One region of the Microbacterium sp. 71-23 genome, then DNA from elsewhere that is predicted to be linked to it. Evidence: riboswitches for the same ligand, from Rfam matches in the RefSeq annotation. Region 1 holds a riboswitch; the other holds the start of a gene.
The links. Region 1 has a riboswitch for glycine ahead of gcvT (glycine cleavage system aminomethyltransferase GcvT). Riboswitches for the same ligand answer to the same signal wherever they lie in the genome.
Positions count from the first base shown of each region.

Region 1 (4,383 bases):
CAGCCCGCTTCGCGACGGAGCGTGAAGATCACCGTCGAGACGGCGACGCGGGTGACGTCGTCGGTCCCGCGCCCGGTCGCGGGTGCCGAGGACCGCACGGCGACGGGAGGGAGGGATGTGGTTTGTGTCATGGTGACCCTAACTGGTGCTCCGATCTTATAGTCAGCTCGACCTGAAGGCAAACCCCCGCGTCCTCCCAGCCTCGGTGCGTAGCCTTCGTAGGCAGGACACCGGGAAGGGAGCCGCGTGCTCGTCGTCGACGTGATCGTGATCGTGCTGCTCGTGGCCGCCGTGGTCGGCGGCGCGACGCGCGGGCTGGTCGCGAGCATCGGCATGCTCGTCGGCCTCGTCGCGGGGGGTGCGGCCGCTTACGGCCTCGGCCCTCTGATCGCCGGCGCCATCCCGCTCCCGGCGTGGCGGGCGGTGGCGGTCGTGGGCGCGTCGATCGTGCTGCTGGCCGGGGGAGCGGCGCTCGGCTCGATGCTCGGTCTTGCGGTGCGCAAGGGCGTGGATCGGGCGACCCCGCTCCGGGTCGTCGACCGTGTCCTGGGTGGCGGCGTCAGCGTCGTGATCGCGGCGCTCGTGATCTCGCTCGCCGGATCGAGCATCGCCACGACCGGCATCCCGACGGTCTCCCCGGCGGTCGCGTCGTCCCGTGTCCTCCGCGTCATCGACGCGCTCGTCCCGCCCCCGGTCGCGTCGGGCCTGGCTGAGCTGCGCGGCGCCGTGCTCAGCGAAGGCCTGCCCCGACTGGGCGTCCTGTTCTCGCCGCAGCCAGGGACCACGGCGCCGCCCGTGCGCCTCGACGACCCGGCTCTGACCAGGGCGGCCGCATCGGTTGCGCGCATCAGCGGCGTCGCCTACGCGTGCGGGATGAGCCTGACCGGAACGGGGTTCGTGATCGCGGACGACGAGCTCGTGACGAACGCGCACGTCGTCGCGGGCGTGACGCGGCCCATCGTCGAGCTGCCGGGGCGGTCGGCCGTCGAGGGGCGCGTCGTCTACTTCGATCCGACGAACGACCTCGCGGTGATCCGGGCGAGGGGCCTCGGGGCCCGGCCGCTGGCCGTCACCCCGGCGCTCGCCGCGGGCGCCTCCGCCGTCGTGGCCGGCTACCCGTACGGCGGTCCCTTCACGATGGGCGACGCCCGCGTCATCGACCGGGGGACGGTGTCGGTCCCGGACATCTACGACGCGCGTGACGCTCCGCGCGACGTGTACTCCCTGGCTGCCGCCGTCAAGCCCGGCAACTCCGGCGGTCCGTTGCTCACCGCCGCCGGCACCGTCGCCGGCGTCGTGTTCGCTCGCGCCGAGGACGGCTCCGACCGCGGGTACGCCATGACCAGCACGGTCCTGTCACCCGTCGTCGCGAAGGCCCCTACGCTCACGTCGACGGTGTCATCGGGGCGCTGCACCGGATGATGCCCGCGAGGTGCCCGCGTGGGGCCACGCGAACCCGTCCGCGGCGGATACACTGGTCGCGCAACTGAAGACAGGCCGAACGACGCGTGCGGGAGAGCCGGAGGCACATCGCCCCCGGCACCGAAGGAGCAAGCCTCCCCGCCAATCTCTCAGGTCCGCGTACCGTACGCGTCCGGCCGCTCTGGAAAGCGATCCGTGCTGCTGCACGTGACGGATCCGCCGACGGTGAAAGCAGGCGGCCCTCGGGCCGCGGCGAAGCTCTCAGGCTCATGACAGAGGGGGAGTTCATCGGGCGTCGACCGGCGCCCGCCCGTCAGATCCGGGAGAGCTCATGACCCATCCAGAACCGCGCTTCACCCCTCTGCGCGAGCGCCACGAGGCGCTCGGCGCCTCGTTCACCGACTTCGGTGGATGGTCCATGCCCGTCCGCTACACCTCCGACCTCGCCGAGCACCGGGCCGTGCGCGAGGCCGCGGGGATCTTCGACATCTCGCACATGGCCGAGTTCCTCGTCGCGGGGCCGGACGCGGGCGCGTTCCTCGACTTCGCGCTCTCCGGCAGGCTGTCGACGATCGCAGACGACCAGGCCAAGTACTCCCTCGTCCTGGACACGACGGGCGGCATCGTCGACGACGTGATCGTCTACCGCCAGCACGCGGAGCGCTTCATCGTCGTCGCGAACGCCGGCAACCGGCATGCGGTGGCGACGGCGTTCGCCGAGCGCATCCAGGGACGCGATGTCCGCGTGGAGGACTGGACGGACCGCATCGCACTGATCGCGGTTCAAGGTCCCGCGTCGCCGGCGGTCCTCGCCGACACGACGGAGATCTCGGGCTGGACGACGCCGCTCGGCGAACTCGGCTACTACCGGATGGCCCACGCCGACTTCGTCCCGTCGCCCGGGGCGGAGCCCGTGCCCGTCCACATCGGGCGCACGGGCTACACCGGCGAGGACGGGTTCGAGGTCTTCGTGCGCACGGAGGACGCCCTCGCGATGTGGGATGCCCTGCGACGTGCGGGCGAGGGCCACGGCCTCGTGCCCGCCGGACTCGCGGCCCGCGACACCCTGCGCCTCGAGGCAGGCATGCCGCTCTACGGCCACGAGCTCTCGCTCGATGTCTCACCCGTCCAGGTCGGACTCGGGCGTGCGGTCGCCCGCGGCGACGACGACTTCGTCGGCCGGTCGGCGCTCGCCGTCGAGGCCGCAGGTCGGCCCGTGCTCGTGGGGCTCGCGGCGGAAGGCAGGCGCGCAGGGCGTGCGGGCTACGCCGTGCGCGACGAGAACGGAGCCGAGATCGGCGTCGTGACCAGCGGGGCGCTGAGTCCCACCCTCGGGCATCCGATCGCCATGGCGCTCGTCGCCCCCGACCACGCCGCGACCGGCGGCACCCTCTCCATCGATGTACGGGGCACGCTCGTGCCCGCCACCGTGACCGAACTGCCTTTCTACCGGAGGACGAAGTGACCGATCTCAACACTCTGAAGTACACCGCCGAGCACGAGTGGGTCGCGCTCGACGGCGATGTCGCGACCGTCGGCATCACGGACTACGCGGCGGAGAAGCTCGGCGACGTCGTCTTCGCCGAGCTGCCTGCCGCCGGGACCACCGTCTCGGCCGGTCAGGTGTGCGGCGAGATCGAATCCACCAAGTCCGTCGGCGAGCTGTACGCGCCTGTCGACGGCGAGGTGGTCGAGGCGAACACCGCGCTCGACGACGACCCCTCCGCGATCAACGCCGACCCGTTCGGCGACGGGTGGCTCGTGAAGCTGCGGGTCGACCCCGGTGCGGTCGCGGGGCTGCTCGACCGTGTCGCGTACCTCGCACTCACCGGCGGCGCCGAGTGACCCCCGTCGACGCGTCCATGGGCGGCTTCGCCGCCAGGCACATCGGGACCGACCACGACGCGCAGCGCCGCATGCTCGACGCGATCGGCTACGAGAGCGTCGACGCACTGGTGCAGGCGGCGGTGCCGGCATCCATCCACGTGCGGGAGCGCGCGACCACCGACATCCCGCCCGCGGCGACAGAGGCCGAGGCGCTCGCCGAGCTGCGCACGCTGGCGTCCCAGAACCGGGTCGCGCGGCCCATGATCGGCCTCGGCTACTACGACACGTTCACGCCGTCGGTGATCGCACGCAACGTCCTGGAGAATCCGTCCTGGTACACCGCGTACACGCCGTACCAGCCGGAGATCTCGCAGGGGCGCCTGGAGGCGCTGATCAACTTCCAGACCATGGTCACCGACCTCACCGGCCTCGCGACCGCGAACGCGTCGATGCTCGACGAGTCCACGGCCGTGGTGGAAGGGATGCTGGTGGCCCGGCGCGGCTCGAAGGCGACGTCCGACGTGTTCGTGGTCGACGCGGACGCGCTGCCCCAGACGAAGGCCCTCCTGCGCGTGCGGGCGGCGGCGGTCGGCGTCCGTCTCGTCGAGCTCGACCTGGCGCACGGGGCCACGCTGCCCGACGAGCTGTTCGGCGTGTTCGTGCAGTACCCCGGCGCGTCCGGCCGGGTCTGGGATCCGAGCGGCATCATCGACGCAGCCCACGTGGCGGGGGGACTGGCGGTCATGGCCGCCGACCTGCTCGCCCTCACGCTGCTGCGCTCGCCCGGCTCGCTGGGCGCGGACGTGGCGGTGGGGACGACGCAGCGCTTCGGGGTCCCGCTCGGCTTCGGCGGGCCGCACGCCGGCTACATGGCCGTGCGCCAGGGACTCGAACGGCAGCTGCCCGGTCGGCTCGTGGGCGTGTCGCAGGATGCCGCGGGGCACCCGGCCTACCGCCTCGCGCTGCAGACACGCGAGCAGCACATCCGCCGCGAGAAGGCCACATCCAACATCTGCACGGCCCAGGTCCTCCTCGCGGTGATGGCTGCGATGTACGCCGTGTACCACGGTCCGGATGGACTCCGCGCGATCGCGACGGACGTCGCCCGCAAGGCGGAGGCCCTCGCCGAGCGCT
Region 1 covers NZ_MKSL01000041.1:46-4,428, forward strand. The annotation lists gene BGO15_RS13205 (MarP family serine protease) at 247-1,422, shown strand; glycine riboswitch at 1,502-1,597, shown strand; glycine riboswitch at 1,599-1,705, shown strand; gene gcvT (glycine cleavage system aminomethyltransferase GcvT) at 1,754-2,887, shown strand; gene gcvH (glycine cleavage system protein GcvH) at 2,884-3,267, shown strand; partial or broken gene BGO15_RS13220 (glycine dehydrogenase) at 3,285-4,383, shown strand, end outside.

Region 2 (16,118 bases), on a different contig from region 1:
GTGAGGAGAACGCCAACCAGGTGCGCCTGCAGGTGCGACAGGCGATGAGCGGACAGGGCTTCTTCTCGCTCGTCGGCGTCATCATGGCGAGCGTGCCGGCCGTCATCTACCTGGTCGCGGGCCTTCTGATCGGCGGCGGGGCCGACACGATCACGGCGGGCACCATCGTCGCGTTCACCACCGTGCAGGCCCGGCTGCTGCAGCCGCTCATGGGCCTCATGCGCGTGACCCTCGACCTGCAGACCTCGGGCGCGGTGTTCGCGCGCATCTTCGAGTACCTCGACCTCACGCCCGCGATCCGCGACCGGCCGGGGGCGATCGGCGTCGCGGAGGCGCCGGGCCCGCGCGGCGAGGTGCGCTTCGAGGGGGTGTCGTTCCGCTACCCCGACTCGTCGAGCGAAGCGCGCCCGACGCTCGACGACGTCTCGTTCACCGTCGAGCCCGGCCAGCACGTCGCATTCGTCGGGCCGTCGGGGGCCGGCAAGACCACGATCCTCTACCTCACGCCGCGGCTCTACGAGGCCACGGGTGGCACGGTGCGGTTCGCGGGCGCCGACGTGCGCGACCTGCGGCACGCCGCGATCATCGACGACATCGGCATCGTGTCGCAGGAGACGTACCTCTTCCACGCGACCATCCGTGACAACCTTCGCTACGCGAAGCCGGAGGCGACCGACGCCGAGCTCGAGGCGGCCTGCCGCGCGGCCAACATCCATCACGTCATCGAGGGCTTCGAGCACGGCTACGACACCGTCGTGGGCGAACGCGGGTACCGGCTGTCGGGCGGTGAGAAGCAGCGCATCGCGATCGCGCGCGTGCTGCTGAAGGATCCGCCGGTGCTGCTGCTCGACGAGGCCACCTCGGCACTCGACACGGTGTCCGAGCGCATCGTGCAGGAGGCCCTCGACACCGCGGCGCGCGGGCGCACGACCATCACCGTCGCGCACCGGCTGTCGACGGTCATCGCCTCCGACGTCATCCACGTGGTCGAGCGCGGTCGCATCGTGGAGTCGGGCACGCACGAGTCGCTGCTCGCGGCCGGTGGGCTCTACGCGGCGCTCGCCGCCCAGCAGCTCGCGGCGGTCACCGACCTCGACGCGGACAGGCCCGTCTGAGCGTCACCAGGTCGCGGCGACGGATGCCTCGCGGCCGTCCTCGCGCTCGCTGCTGCGCGCGGTGAGCGCACGGGTGAACTCTCCGAGGGCGCGGCGGTAGGCGGCATCCGGATGCGTCTCGGCGATGCGCGCGAGACGCGGCACATCCATCGTGAGCATCAGTCGCACGCGGGCGTCGGCGGCGGCGTGCTGACCCGCGTCGTCGAGCACGGCCAGCCCCGCGGCCATCGCGTCGAGGCAGTCCCGCAGCACCCCGAGCGTGCTCTCGTGCTGGGTGATGGAGGTTCCGTCGGCCCGCTCGCGCCACTCCACGATCACGTCGGGAACCGTGTCGAATGCGCGGGCGAGCGTGTACATGCGCTGCGCGACCTGCTGGTCCTCGTAGAGGCGTCCCTCAGGGAAGCGCAGCCCGGTGCGTTGCCAGAAGTCGGCGCGGGACACTTTCGACCAGGCCACGATGTTGCCGGATGCCTCGGGGTGCTCCGCGAGCGTCACGCCGCGGCGGGCGGGCGCGGTCGCGGCGCTCACCCAGGGCTGCACGGGTCCGCTCGCATACCCGCCGCCGGGTTGCGGGCGCAGGCGCACGTAGGCGCCGATCGCGAGATCGCTGCCGGATTCCTCGAGCGTGCCGAGCATCGTCTCGAGGGCTGCGGGGGTGTAGCGGTCGTCGGAGTCGAGGAAGGCGACGTACGGCGTCGTGACGGCGTCGAGACCGGTGTTGCGCGCGGCGGCGAGGCCGCGCTGACGGTGGTGCGTGATCACCTCGAAGCGATGGTCGGATGCCGCGGCCGCCGCGTAGATCGCCCCGGTCGCATCGCTCGAGCCGTCGTCGACGAGCACCGCACGCCAGTCGTCTCGGGTCTGCGCACGCAGCGAGGCCAGCGCCTCATCGGCGTAGGCGGCGACGTCGAAACCGGGAACGATGACGGTCACCGCCGGGGAACTCACCCGGCCGATCCTACGGCGGCCACGGCGGAGGTGAGCGCGTTCGCGAGATATTGGGGGTCGATGTGACCGTGATGGTCGAACGTGAACCGCACGGAGGTCTGCGCGACGACCGGGTCGACCCCGAGGGCGAGCAGCACGTGCGAGGGCTCGTCGCTGCCCGCGGCGCATGCCGAGCCGCTCGAGGTGACGACGCCGCGGCGTTCGAGCTCGAGCAGCACTGCCTCGCCGCTCGTGCCGGCGAAGGTGAAGCTCGCGGTGCCGGGCAGTCGATGCACGGGGTCGCCGGTGAGACGCGCCTGCGGCAGCCGCACGAGGGCGGCGGCGACGAACTTGTCGCGCAGCGCGGCGACGCGCGCGGCAGAGGCCTCGCGCTCGGCCTCGGCGAGCTCGAGGGCGGTTGCGATCGCCACGGCGCCCGCGACGTTCTCGGTGCCGCTGCGCCGCCCGCGCTCCTGCCCGCCGCCGTGCAGCAGCGGCTCGACGGGCACGCGCCCGCGGATCGCCGCCACCCCGGTTCCCTTCGGCGCACCGAGCTTGTGCCCGGCGATGACGAGCGCGTCGGCGCCCGTGCCCGCGAGAGGCAGCCACCCCGCGGCCTGCACGGCGTCGAGGTGCAGGGGTACGCCCGCCGTGCGGGTCGCTGCGGCGAGGGCCCCGGCATCCTGCACGGTGCCGATTTCGTTGTTCGCGTACCCGATGCTGACGACCGCGGTGTCGTCGCGCAGCAGGGCGGTGAGCTCCGCCGGGTCGACGCGTCCTGTCTCGTCGACCGGCACCAGGTCGACGTCGAACCCGTGCACCCGGCGCAGGTAGCGCGCCGACTCGAGGATCGACTCGTGCTCGATGGGAGTCGTGATCACGTGGCGCGCGCCGCGCGCGGATGCCGCGGCGATCGCGATGCCCTTGAGGGCGAGGTTGTTGCCCTCGGTGCCGCCCGAGGTGAACGTGATGTCGCCCGCGCGCATGCCGAGCACCGCGGCGACCCGGCGCCGCGCGTCGTCGAGCGCGCGCGCCGCGGCATCGCCGAGCTCGTGGTGGCTCGACGGGTTGCCGAACACGCTCGTGAGGAACGGTGCCATGGCCTCGAGCACCTCGCGGCGCACGGGCGTGGTCGCGGCGTTGTCGAGGTAGAGCCCGCTCATCGCCCGAGGTCGATGCGCAGGTCGAGCCCGAGGTCGAGCGCGCGCGCCGAGTGGGTGAGCGCGCCGACCGAGATGACGTCGACACCGGTCTCGGCGATCTGCCGCACGGTGTCGAGGCTCACCCCGCCGGACGCCTCGATCTGCGCCCGTCCGGCGACAGTGGCGACACCCTCGCGCAGCTGGTCGACGGTGAAGTTGTCGAGCATGATCGTGCCGATCCCCGCCGCGACGACGGCCTCGATCTGGTCGACGCGGTCGACCTCGACCTCGACGTGCGCGGTGTGGGGGAGCCTCGCGATCGCCTCGCGGAGCGCGTCGGTGAGATCTGCCCCGGTCGCGGTCAGCACGCCCAGATGGTTGTCCTTGGCCATGACCGCGTCGGACAGCGAGAACCGGTGGTTGTGCCCGCCGCCGGCGGCCACCGCGTGGCGCTCGAACGCACGCAGTAGCGGGGTCGTCTTGCGGGTGTCGACGATGCGCGCACCGGTGCCCGCGATCGCGTCGACGTACCGCGCGGTGAGGGTCGCGATGCCCGACATGCGCTGCGCGAAGTTGAGCCCGATGCGCTCGGCGGTGAGCACGCCCTGCGCCGGCCCGGTCACCGTCGCGAGCCGGCGTCCGGCGATGAACCGTCCGCCGTCGGCGACGTGCAGACCCACCTCGATGGCCGGGTCGGTCAGCCGGAAGGCGGCCGCGAACACCTCGCCTCCGGCGAAGACGCCGTCCTCGCGCGCGACGAGGTCGGCTGTCGCGACCGCGTCGGCGGGGATCAGCGTCTCGCTGGTGAGGTCGCCCCACGGGGCGTCCTCGTCGAGCGCAAGCGCGACGATGCGGTCGATGGTGCGGGCGGTCAGCATGCGACGACCTCGGTGACGGATGCCGCGGCGTCCGCCGCTGCGGCCGGGTCCGCGTCGGCGCGGAAGTGCGCCCCGACCGAGATGGTGCGCGCACGCGCAGCCGCGACGAGCGCGACGGCGACCTGCAGCAGGTTCTCGTCCTCGCATCCGGCGACCGACGATGCGGCGGCGTGCGGCAGCGACCACGCGGCGAGCACGGATGCCGCTCGCGCGAGCCCGCGGTCGTCGCGCACGAGACCGGCGTGCTGCCACAGCAGCTCCTGCAGCGCGGCGCGGGTGAACGGTGGGGCGTCGGCGGCGGGCGCGGCGGTCTCGAGCGGTGCGGGCGCCGCCGGGAGTGCCGGCGCGGGCCACGCGGCATCCGCGTCTGTGGTCAGAGCCGCCGCGGCGCGCGCGCCGAAGACGGCGCCCTCGAGCAGCGAGTTCGAGGCCAGTCGGTTCGCGCCGTGCACCCCGGTGCGGGCGGTCTCGCCGACGGCGTAGAGGCCGGGCAGGGTGGTGCGGCCGTCGAGGTCGGTCACGACGCCGCCCATGAGGTAGTGCGCCGCGGGCGTCACCGGGATGGGTTCCCGCGCCCAGTCGAGGCCGCGCTCGCGCACGGCGGCATCGATCGTGGGGAACCGTCCGGCGAGGAACGCGGCCGTGCCGGGTGCGTGCAGCCGGGTCGCGTCGAGCGCGACCGGCGCGCCTCCCTGCGCCGCCATGCGGGCGGCGATCGCCCGGGCGACGACGTCGCGCGGGGCCAGCTCGCCGTCGGGGTGCGCATCGAACGTGAAGCGCCGGCCGTCCGGGTCGATGAGGGTCGCGCCCTCGCCGCGCACGGCCTCCGACACGAGGAACGCGTCACCCGCGGCGAGCACGGTCGGGTGGAACTGCACGAACTCGAGATCGGCGACAGCGGCCCCCGCGCGCAGAGCGGCGGCGATGCCGTCGGCCGTGGCGACCACGGGGTTGGTGGTGTGCGCGAAGAGCTGGCCGGCGCCGCCGGTCGCGAGCACCACGGCATCGGCGTGAATCGTGCGGCGGGCATCGCCCTGCTGCAGCTCGACGCCGCTCACCCTCCCGTGCGCGACGACGAGGTCCACGAGGAACGCGTGCTCGACGATCTCCACACCCGACGCCCGCACGGCCGCGACCAGCGCCCGCTCGATCTCGGCACCCGTCGCGTCTCCCCCCGCGTGCAGCACGCGGGGGTAGGAGTGCGCGGCTTCGAGTCCCTTGCGCAGCGACCCGGCGGCATCCCGGTCGAAGGCGACGCCGAGCTCGATCAGCTCGCGGATGCGCGCCGGCCCCTCGGTCGCCAGCACACGCACGGCCGCAGGGTCGCCGAGGCCCGCGCCGGCGGTGAGGGTGTCGGCGATGTGGTCCTCGACGCTGTCGTCGTCGAACATGACGCCCGCGATGCCGCCCTGGGCGTATCGGGTGTTCGCGTGGGCCAGCTCGTCCTTCGTGACGAGGGTGACCCGCGCCCCCGCGCGGGCGGCGTCGCGCGCGACGGTGAGACCCGCGATGCCGCTGCCGACGACGACGGCGTGGATGCTGCGGCTCACTGCGCGCTCCCCGGCGTCTCGACGCGTCCTGCCGGCGGCTTCGCCGCGAGCATGCGCTCGAGCGCGATGCGGGCGGGATCGGCGACGTCGCCCGGCACCGTGATGCGGTTGACGACCTCTCCCGCGACCAGGGACTCGAGTGTCCATGCGAGGTAGCCGGGGTGGATGCGGTACATCGTCGAGCACGGGCACACGACCGGGTCGAGGCAGAAGATCTCGTGCTGCGGGTGCTGGGCGGCGAGGCGCTGCACGAGGTTGACCTCGGTGCCGATCGCGAACGTCGTGGGCTCGGTCGCCGCCTCGATCGCCTTGCGGATGTAGTCGGTCGATCCGGCCTCGTCGGCCGCGTCGACGACGTCCATCGGGCACTCGGGATGCACGATCACGCGCACGCCGGGGTGCTCGGCCCGCGCCTTGTCGATCTGGGCGACCGAGAAGCGGCGGTGCACCGAGCAGAACCCGTGCCAGAGGATGACGCGGGCATCCGCGAGGTCGTCGGCGTTCGAGCCGCCGAGGGGACGGTTCGGATTCCACATCGGCATCTGCGCGAGGGGCACACCCATGGCCTTGGCCGTGTTGCGGCCGAGGTGCTGGTCGGGGAAGAACAGCACGCGGCGTCCGCGCTCGAACGCCCACTCGAGCACCGTGCGCGCGTTCGACGACGTGCAGACGATGCCGCCGTGGCGGCCGACGAACCCCTTGATCGCGGCGGACGAGTTCATATAGGTGACCGGGATGACCGGCACGAGCCCGTCGGCGTCCGCGGCATCCATGTCGCCGTAGATCTCAGCCAGCTGCTCCCAGCACTCTTCGACCTGATCGATGTCGGCCATGTCGGCCATCGAGCAGCCGGCGGCGAGGTTCGGGAGGATGACGGCCTGGTCCGCTCCGGAGAGGAGGTCGGCGGTCTCGGCCATGAAGTGCACGCCGCAGAACACGATCGCCTCGGCGTCGGGGTGGGCCTTCGCGGCGGTCGCGAGCTGGAACGAGTCGCCGACATAGTCGGCGTGTCGCACAACCTCCTCGCGCTGGTAGAAGTGGCCGAGTACGACGACCCGGTCGCCGAGCATCTGCTTCGCCGCACGGATGCGGTGATCCAGATCGGCCGGGTCGGCGTCGCGGTACTCCTGCGGCAGCGAGCCCTGGCGGGGTGACCCGGTGGGGATGACGTCACCCATCGAGGCACCGGGCCCGTAGCCCTCGCTCACGTCGAACGTCCACGGGCTGGCCGCGAGGTCGGTCGTGCAGGTCGCGTCGGCGGATCCGCCGGAGACGAGCGACTGGATGACGTGGTCGACCGACGGATCGATCTCGTCGCGCGGGCGCAGGGCGATGTTGACGGCGCTCATCGCGCCTCCTTCGGGGTGTGCGGTGTGGCTGACTGTTCGCGAGAAGCGGGCGGGGCGGTGCCGAGCGGCCCGCGATCGGAGAGCTCGACGTCGTGGTTGTACCGGTACAGGCGCGCCGGTCGATGGCTGCCCGTGCGGAAGTCGTCGGTGGGGATGAGGGTTCCGGAGCCCTCCACCTGGCGGCGGAAGTTGGCAGGGTCCAGGCGGCGCTCGAGGATCGCCTCGTACACCTCGCGCAGCTCAGCGAGCGTGAACGATCCGGGCAGGAAGCCGTGGGCGATGCGGCTGTAGCCCACCTTGTTGCGCAGGCGCCACAGGGCGTAGTCGACGATCGCGTTGTGGTCGAAGGCGAGGGTCGGCAGGTGGGCGGCGTCGAACCACTCGACGTTCTCGGGGGCGTCGCCGGCGGCGAGGTGCGCGGCCAGCTGAGCGTCGACGTCGTCGGAGCGCAGCAGCGCCCAGTAGACGATCGAGATGACCCGCGAGGGGGAGCGGTCGATGGCGCCGAAGGCGTAGAGCTGCTCGAGGTAGCTCGCGGCGAGGCCGGTCGTCTCGCCGAGGGTGCGGGATGCCGCATCCTCCAGCTCCTCGTCGGCGTCGAGCCATCCGCCGGGGAGGGCCCAGAAGTCGCCGTACGGGTCACGGGTGCGGCGCACGAGCGGCAGGGAGAGCACGGGCAGGTCGCATCCGTCGGGCCGCCGCAGGGTGAAGATCACGGTCGACACGGCGACGCGCGTCGGGTCCGACGGGGACGGTGCCGACGCGGCGCTCTCGGAACGGATGGTTAGTGTCATGATGACCAGAAGCGATCTTAGAGTCTCGATGACTCGAAGGCAAACCGGGACGATTCCCAGCGGATCCGTCGTACCGTGAGACATCCAGGCGGGAGAGGAGGCATCCATGTCGCTCGTCGTCGATGTGATCGCGGTGCTCCTGCTGATCGGCGCGCTCGCCGGTGGCATCGCCCGGGGTCTCCTCGCGAGCGCCGGAGCACTGCTCGGCGTCGTGGCGGCGGGCGCCGCCGCGTGGTGGCTGCTGCCGCTGCTGTCGGGCGTCGTGCCGTGGTCCCAGTGGCGCGGACTCATCGTGCTCGCGGCGGGCATCGCGCTCCTGTTCGCGGGCGGCACGCTCGGCGGCGCCATCGGCATGCGCCTGCGGCGCGGCGTCGACCGCCTGCGCCTCGGCATCGTCGATCGCGTCCTGGGAGGCGCGCTGAGCGTCGTCGTCGCCGCCCTCGCGATCTCGCTCGTGGGGCAGAGCGTGGTGGTGACGGGCACGCCCGTGCTCGCCCCTGCCGTCGCGTCGTCGACGGTGCTGCGCACGATCGACGATCTCACCCCGAGCCCGCTGTCGCAGGCCCTGGCGCAGCTGCGCCAGGGGGTGCTCAGCGACGGGTTGCCGCAGTTCGGGGCGCTGCTCGACGGAGCCGCCACCGCACCCGCCGCCGCCCCGATCGACCTCGCCGACCCGGCACTCAACGCCGCCGCGCAGTCGGTCGCCCGTATCTCGGGCACGGCCTATGCGTGCAGCGAGACCTCCACGGGATCCGGCTTCGTGATCGCTCCGGACCGTGTCGTCACCAACGCGCATGTCGTCGCCGGAGTCACGAACCCCATCGTGGAGCTCCCGGGTCGCGCCGCCGTCGAGGGTCGCATCGTGTACGACGATCCGCACAACGACATCGCGGTCATCGCGACCGACGGGCTGGATGCCGCAGCCATCCCTCTCGGCGCGACACTCACCGCCGGCGCCGCCGCCGTGGTGCAGGGTTATCCCTATGGCGGCCCGTTCACGTCGGGGAACGCCTCGGTCACGAGCGTGGGAGAGGCGCGGGTGCCCGACATCTACGGGAGCGGATCGGACGTGCGCGACATCTACGCCCTGGACGCCGTGGTGCGGCCCGGCAACTCCGGCGGGCCGCTCCTCGACGCGTCGGGACGGGCTGTGGGCATCGTGTTCGCCCGCAGCGACAGCGACCCCAACGTCGGCTACGCGATGACCACCGCCGAGCTGACCTCGGTGGTCGCCCAGGCGGAGAGCATGCAGCAGACCGTGTCGTCGGGCGCCTGCATCCGCTGAGCGCACCGGTGCCGCTAAGCTGGCCGCACAAGTCAACAAGGCCCCGTGACCGTAGCGGGAGAGCTCCGTCGCAGCCGGCGACGGGCACCGAAGGAGCAAGCCTCCCCGCCAATCTCTCAGGTAGCCGTACCGCCCCGGTCGGGCCGCTCTGGAAAGCGACGCATACGCGTCCGCCGACGGTGAAAGCCGCCGCATCCGACGCTGTGACGGATGCCGCGAGCAAGCTCTCAGGCCGATGACAGAGGGGGAGTTCGAGACCGTCGATCGACGGTCGCCCGCCCCTGCACGGGAGAACTCATGACCGACCCCACCTCCACACCCCGCACGACGGCGCTGCACGCCCGTCACGACGCCCTCGGCGCCTCGTTCACCGACTTCGGCGGCTGGCTCATGCCGGTGCGCTACTCGTCCGATCTCGCCGAGCACCGCGCGGTGCGCGAGGCGGCGGGCCTGTTCGACATCTCGCACATGGCCGAGTTCGACGTCGTCGGCGCGGATGCCGGCGCCTACCTCGACGCCGCGCTCGCCGGCCGCCTGTCTGCCCTCGCGATCGGCAAGGCGAAGTACTCGCTGCTGCTCGCCCCGTCGGGCGGCGTCATCGACGACCTGATCGTCTATCGACTCGCCGACGAAAGGTTCCTCGTGATCGCCAACGCGGGCAACCGCGCGCCCGTCGCCGCGGCGCTCGCCGAGCGGGTGGGGGAGTTCGCGGCATCCGTCGCCGACGTCAGTGACGACTATGCCCTGCTGGCGGTGCAGGGCCCGCGCGCCGTCGAGGTGCTCGCCGCCCTCGACGAGTTGACGGATGTCGCGCCCCCGGTCGCCGACCTGAAGTACTACGCGTGGTCGCGGGCGCGCGCCTTCGACGCCGACGTGCTGGTGCTGCGCACCGGGTACACGGGTGAAGACGGCTTCGAGCTCCTCGCCCCCGTCGGCATCGCGGCGCGGCTCTGGGACGCCCTCCTTGTCGCGGGCGAGCCGGTCGGGCTCGTGCCCGCCGGGCTCGCCGCCCGCGACACGCTGCGCCTCGAGGCCGGCATGCCGCTCTACGGCCACGAGCTGACGCTCGACACCCTGCCCGCGCAGGCCGGTCTCGGCCGCGTGCCCGTGCTCGACAAGCCCGACTTCGTCGGAAAGGCCGCGCTCGAGGCCGCCGACCTCACCGATCGCCCGGTGCTCGTCGGGCTGGTCGCCGAGGGCAGGCGCGCCGGCCGCGCCGGCTACGAGGTGCGCACGCCCGACGGCGACGCGGTCGGAGAGATCACCTCCGGCGCGCTCAGCCCCACGCTCGGACACCCGATCGCACTCGCCTACGTCTCGCCCGCGCACGCCGCCCCCGGCACGGCTCTCGCGATCGACGTGCGCGGCACTCTCATCCCCGCCACCGTGACCACCCCGCCCTTCTATCGGAGGAACGCATGACCGACCGCGACGCACTCAAGTACACCGCCGAGCACGAATGGGTGCTCATCGAAGGGGATGTCGCCACCTTCGGCATCACGGACTACGCCGCCGAGAAGCTCGGCGACGTGGTGTTCGTCGAGCTCCCCGCCATCGACGGCACGGTGACCGCCGGCCAGGTGTGCGGCGAGATCGAGTCGACGAAGTCGGTCGGCGAGCTCTACGCGCCCGTGTCCGGCCGCGTCATCGAGGTGAACGGCGACGTCGACAGCGACCCGGCGCTCGTGAACGCCGACGCCTTCGCGGCGTGGCTCGTGCGGGTCGAGCTCGATGGTGAGGCGATCGAGGGGCTCCTCGATCGCGCCGCCTACGACGAGCTCACCGGCGGCGCCGCATGAGCGACGCCTTTCGATCCCGCCACATCGGCACGGCGGGCGACAGCGCACGCCTCGCGCAGACGCTCGGCTACGCCGACGCCGATGCCGTCGTGCGGGCCGCGGTGCCCGACGCCATCCTCACCCCTCGCGAGACGCTGGCGGCCCTGCCGTCCGCGGCGACCGAGCAGGAGACGCTCGCGGAGTTGCGCGGGCTCGCCGCGCGCAATCGGGTGCTGCGACCCATGATCGGGCTCGGCTATTACGACACGAACACGCCGTCGGTCATCGCGCGCAACGTGTTCGAGAACCCGTCCTGGTACACGGCCTACACGCCATACCAGCCCGAGATCTCCCAGGGTCGCCTCGAGGCGCTCATCAACTTCCAGACGATGGTCGCCGACCTCACCGGGCTCGACACGGCCAACGCGTCGATGCTCGACGAGTCCACGGCCGTCGTCGAGGGCATGCTGCTCGCGCGCCGGGCCTCGAAGTCCCGCTCGACGGTGTTCCTCGTCGACGCCGACGCACTGCCGCAGACCAAGTCGCTGCTGGCGCACCGTGCCGCCGCGGTCGGCATCGACCTGCACGAGACGAGCTTCGACCAGTCGCCGCCGCCCGCCGACATCGACGTGTTCGGCGCGTTCATCCAATACCCCGGGGCATCCGGCCGCGTGTGGGACCCCACCGAGGCCATCGCCGCCGTGCAGGCCGCGGGTGGAAAGGTCGTCGTCGCGGCGGACCTCCTCGCCCTCACCCTGCTGCGCTCGCCGGGATCTCTCGGCGCCGACGTCGCCGTCGGCACGACCCAGCGCTTCGGCGTGCCGCTCGGCTTCGGCGGACCCCACGCCGGCTACATGGCGGTGCGGGCGGGTCTCGAGCGCCAGCTGCCGGGTCGCCTGGTGGGGGTGTCGCAGGATGCCGCGGGCCACCCCGCCTACCGGCTGTCGCTGCAGACGCGGGAACAGCACATCCGGCGGGAGAAGGCGACGTCGAACATCTGCACCGCGCAGGTGCTGCTGGCCGTCATGGCCTCGATGTACGCCGTGTATCACGGCCCCGACGGCCTGCGGGAGATCGCCCGGGCGGTCGCCGCCCGCGCCTCCTCACTCGCGGACGCGCTCACGTCGACCGGCGCCGAGCTCGTGCACGACGCGTTCTTCGACACGGTGCGCGTGCGCGTGCCGGGCCGCGCGGCGGCGATCGTGGCGGACGCGCACGGCCGCGGCATCCAGCTGCTTCTCGTCGACGACGACACCGTGGGCGTCTCGGTCGATGAGACCACCACCGCAGCCGACCGCGACGCGGTCGTGCAGGCGTTCGGGGGAGCGGCGGGCGCGGCGGGCGCCGGCGCGCTGGGAGTTTCCGCGCACCTGCCGGCATCGCTGTCGCGCATCGACGAGTTCCTCACGCACGAGGTGTTCCACGCGCACCGTTCCGAGACGCAGATGATGCGGTACCTCAAGAGCCTCGCCGATCGCGACTACGCGCTCGACCGCGGCATGATCCCGCTCGGCTCGTGCACGATGAAGCTCAACGCGGCCACCGAGATGGCGGCGGTCTCGTGGCCCGAGTTCGCGAAGATCCACCCGTTCGCGCCCGCCGAGGACGTCGAGGGCTACCTCGAGCTGGTCACGCAGCTCGAGGGCTGGCTCGCCGAGCTCACCGGCTACGACGCCGTCTCGCTGCAGCCGAACGCCGGCTCGCAGGGCGAGCTCGCCGGACTCCTTGCGATCCGCGGCTACCACCTGTCCCGCGGCGACCTCTCGCGCACCGTGTGTCTCATCCCTTCGTCCGCACACGGCACGAATGCGGCATCCGCGGTGCTCGCCGGCATGAGCGTGGTCGTGGTCGCGTGCGACGACGCGGGCAACGTCGACCTCGACGACCTGCGCGCGAAGATCGCGCTGCACGCCGATGCGCTCTCCGCGCTGATGATCACCTACCCGTCGACCCACGGTGTGTATGAGCACGACGTGCTCGCGATCACCCAGGCGGTGCACGACGCGGGCGGTCAGGTCTACATCGACGGTGCCAACCTCAACGCGCTGCTCGGATTCGCGCGGTTCGGCGACCTCGGCGGCGACGTGTCCCACCTGAACCTGCACAAGACGTTCGCGATCCCGCACGGCGGGGGCGGCCCCGGAGTCGGGCCCGTCGCCGCCAAGGCGCACCTCGCACCGTTCCTGCCGTCGCACGACCAGGCGCAGCGCCACGAGCACGCCGGCGGGTTCAGCTTCGACGGCGGAGCGATCTCCGCGGCGCCCTACGGTTCCGCCTCGATCCTGCCCATCTCGTGGGCATACGTGCGGATGCTGGGGCCCGAAGGGCTGCGCGACGCCACCTCGCACGCCGTGCTCGCCGCCAACTACGTCGCTCAGCGCCTGCGGTCGCACTATCCGGTGCTGTACACGGGCGAGAACGGGCTCGTGGCGCACGAGTGCATCCTCGACCTGCGTCCGTTGCGAGACGAGACCGGCGTGACCGTCGACGACGTCGCGAAGCGGCTGATCGACTACGGCTTCCACGCGCCGACCATGTCGTTCCCCGTCGCGGGCACGCTCATGGTCGAGCCGACCGAGTCGGAGGATGTGGCCGAGCTCGACCGCTTCATCGAGGCGATGATCTCCATCAAGGCGGAGGCGATCGCCGTAGGCGCGGGCGAATGGCCCGCCGACGACAATCCGCTCGTGAACGCGCCCCATACGGCGCAGTCGGTCATCGCGGGGGAGTGGGAGCATCCCTACCCGCGGGAGTTGGCGGTCTACCCCGTGGCATCCCTCGTGCGCGGCAAGTACTGGCCGCCGGTGCGCCGCATCGACAACGCCTTCGGCGACCGCAACCTGGTGTGCGCCTGCCCGCCCGTGGAGGCGTTCGCCTGACCGCTGCGTCGGTGCGGCCGCGGCTGCGTGGCCGTCGCCCGTCTGCTGCCGCCGCCGCCCTGGCCGCAGCGCCCGCCGCTCTGCCGCAACCCATCCGCGCGAGAAGCCACGATGCGCAACGCGCTGCCCCGCGCCCTCCGCGCAACGTGCCGTGTCGACGCCGTGAGGGCGGCCGGGCGCCCACCCCGCCCCGGTGGGCGCCCGGCTCGTGCGGGGGCTCTAGGTCGAGCGCGGGTTGCGGCCCACGTCGGCGAGCAGCGACGGGCGTCGACGATCGGTGCGTGGCACACCGGCCTGCGCGAGGAGCCGCTCGAGACGGTGCGGATGGAGCGCATCCCGCCACTCCCATCGCACGACGGCGCGAAGCTGGCGTCGCAGGCGGTCCTCGCGTCGTTTCTCCGCGATGAATGCGGCCCGTGCGGCTCGCGGATCGTGGGTCGGGTACTTGTCCCACCCATCGAACTCCCCGGCGACCGACGCCCGTCGCCACAAGAAGTCCGTTCGATCGCGAGCACCCTCGCTCCGGAAGACGCACTGCAGCTCGGGTGCCTCCAACCCGAGCCAGGAGATCACGGCTCGACTGACCGACTCCCCGACGGACTCGCTGTTCGCGACCGCGAACCCCAACGCCCATTCCGCGCGGCGCCTCCCGTGGGCAGGTGCGCGCGTCTCGAGGCGGTGCTGCAGTTCGTCACGCATCGTCGATGCTGCCGGGTGCGCGGCGATCGCGGCATCCATCACGGCGAGGCCGAACGCCGGGGGCAGCACGTGCGCGAGGTCGATGGATGTGTCGGCCGCGTCGACGACGGCGATCGTACCGCCCGCGTCGACGCGCCGGGCAGTCGCGCTGGTGTGCACGGTGACATCGCCGAACGAGGTGGATCGACGCAGCCCGGGAGCGAAGGCATGGATGCGGCGCGGCTCGCCGAACAACGGGAGTCCGAGGAGTGCCGCCGCGGACTCCATGCAGAACACGGTGTTCGGGCGTATCGCCGCCAGGGCGTGCACGCGCGTGAGGTAGCGCTCACGCGCTGCCAGGCGGTCCCACTCATGTTGAGGGGCGTAGACGCCGCGTCGGACGCGGTGATACCCGGGGAGGTCGCGCGGACGCCCGACCGGAGCATCGTCGTCGGCGATCTCGGGGGGGACCGGTGAGGGGACGAGGAACGCAGTGACGCTCATCGCGCCAGCCTGCCCGCCGCACCGCCGGATCGACCGTGCATCCCCTCACACCGGTGCACAGCGATCGCATTCGCCGCGCGGTGGAGGGAACGTCACCACGTGCCCGCTCCCGCAGCCGTGGGACGGAGCGTTCCGCGACGCACGGTCGGCCGTAGGTCGCGCGTCGTGCCTTCCAGCGCACTTGTGCACCGGAAGGCACGACGCAACGGTGCACCGCGGCGGCTCAGCCGAAGACGCCCGGCCAGAGCGAGACGGCGAGCGGATATCCGATGAACGCGACGACGTCGATGAGGGTGTGGGCGATCACCAACGGCATCACCCGGCCCCAGCGGCGATAGCACCAGCCGAAGACGACCCCCATCACCGCGTTGCCGATGATCGCGGGAACTCCCTGATACGCGTGGTAGAGCCCTCGCAGACCCGCTGCGGTGAGGATGATCGCCCACCACGACCAGCCGAGCCGCCGTAGCCTGTCGAAGAGGTAGCCGTTGAACACGACCTCCTCGAGCACGCCGGCGCGCAGCGCCGCGAGCAGGAGGAGCGGGACGGTGTACCACGCGGCATCCAGGGGCGACGCCTGCACCTGAAGGGTCAGCCCGAGCAGTCGACCGACCACGTAGAGCCCGAGCCCTGGCACGCCGATGACCGCGGCGAGAAGCGCCGCACGACCCAGGTCGCCGCCGAATCGGCGGAAGTCGAGCCCGATGCGTCGCAGCGCGCTGTCGCCCGCGCTCCACAGCAGGTAGACGACCAGCGCGATCAGCACGAAGCTGAAGAACACATCGAGGAACTGGTAGAGGATGTCCCAGAACGCCGCGGCGTCCTGCGTAGGGTTCAGCTGCGTCTGCGCGTCGCCGACCGTCTGGCCGCGAGACATCGTCTCGATCGTCGTGCGCACGATCGACAGCACCGAGTACAGGGCCCACTGGCCGACGCTGACGCCGAGGACGAGCCAGACCTCCCAGCGCAGCCGGGTGCGGTCGAAGCCCTCGGCCCGCGGGCGCTCGGCGGGAAAGGGACGCGTCGTCTCGGTCACCCCGGCATCGTTTCACGGGATGCCGCTTCCGCCGTGATGCGCAGGTAAAAGGCGCATCGGCCCGCTCTGCACCCCGACTGTGCAGATTGCGCATCGCACCGTCATTCGCGTTAAGGGTATGTAACGGTTTCCGGTCCGGCTTTGAACAGGCGGATGGCCGTGCTTAGGGTTTCCGTATCTGCGCCATGCGAAGTTTTCGGACT
Region 2 covers NZ_MKSL01000036.1:114,806-130,923, reverse strand. The annotation lists gene BGO15_RS12295 (ABC transporter ATP-binding protein) at 1-1,115, shown strand, start outside; gene BGO15_RS12290 (glycosyltransferase family 2 protein) at 1,119-2,063, opposite strand; gene BGO15_RS12285 (cysteine desulfurase family protein) at 2,060-3,205, opposite strand; gene nadC (carboxylating nicotinate-nucleotide diphosphorylase) at 3,202-4,062, opposite strand; gene nadB (L-aspartate oxidase) at 4,056-5,612, opposite strand; gene nadA (quinolinate synthase NadA) at 5,609-6,961, opposite strand; gene BGO15_RS12265 (NUDIX hydrolase) at 6,958-7,686, opposite strand; gene BGO15_RS12260 (MarP family serine protease) at 7,862-9,040, shown strand; glycine riboswitch at 9,086-9,182, shown strand; glycine riboswitch at 9,183-9,292, shown strand; gene gcvT (glycine cleavage system aminomethyltransferase GcvT) at 9,338-10,462, shown strand; gene gcvH (glycine cleavage system protein GcvH) at 10,459-10,839, shown strand; gene gcvP (aminomethyl-transferring glycine dehydrogenase) at 10,836-13,697, shown strand; gene BGO15_RS12240 (hypothetical protein) at 13,917-14,879, opposite strand; gene BGO15_RS12235 (CPBP family intramembrane glutamic endopeptidase) at 15,103-15,915, opposite strand.
Region 2: linked by a shared signal. The riboswitch ahead of gcvT (glycine cleavage system aminomethyltransferase GcvT) and the one ahead of gcvT (glycine cleavage system aminomethyltransferase GcvT) in region 1 are both predicted to bind glycine.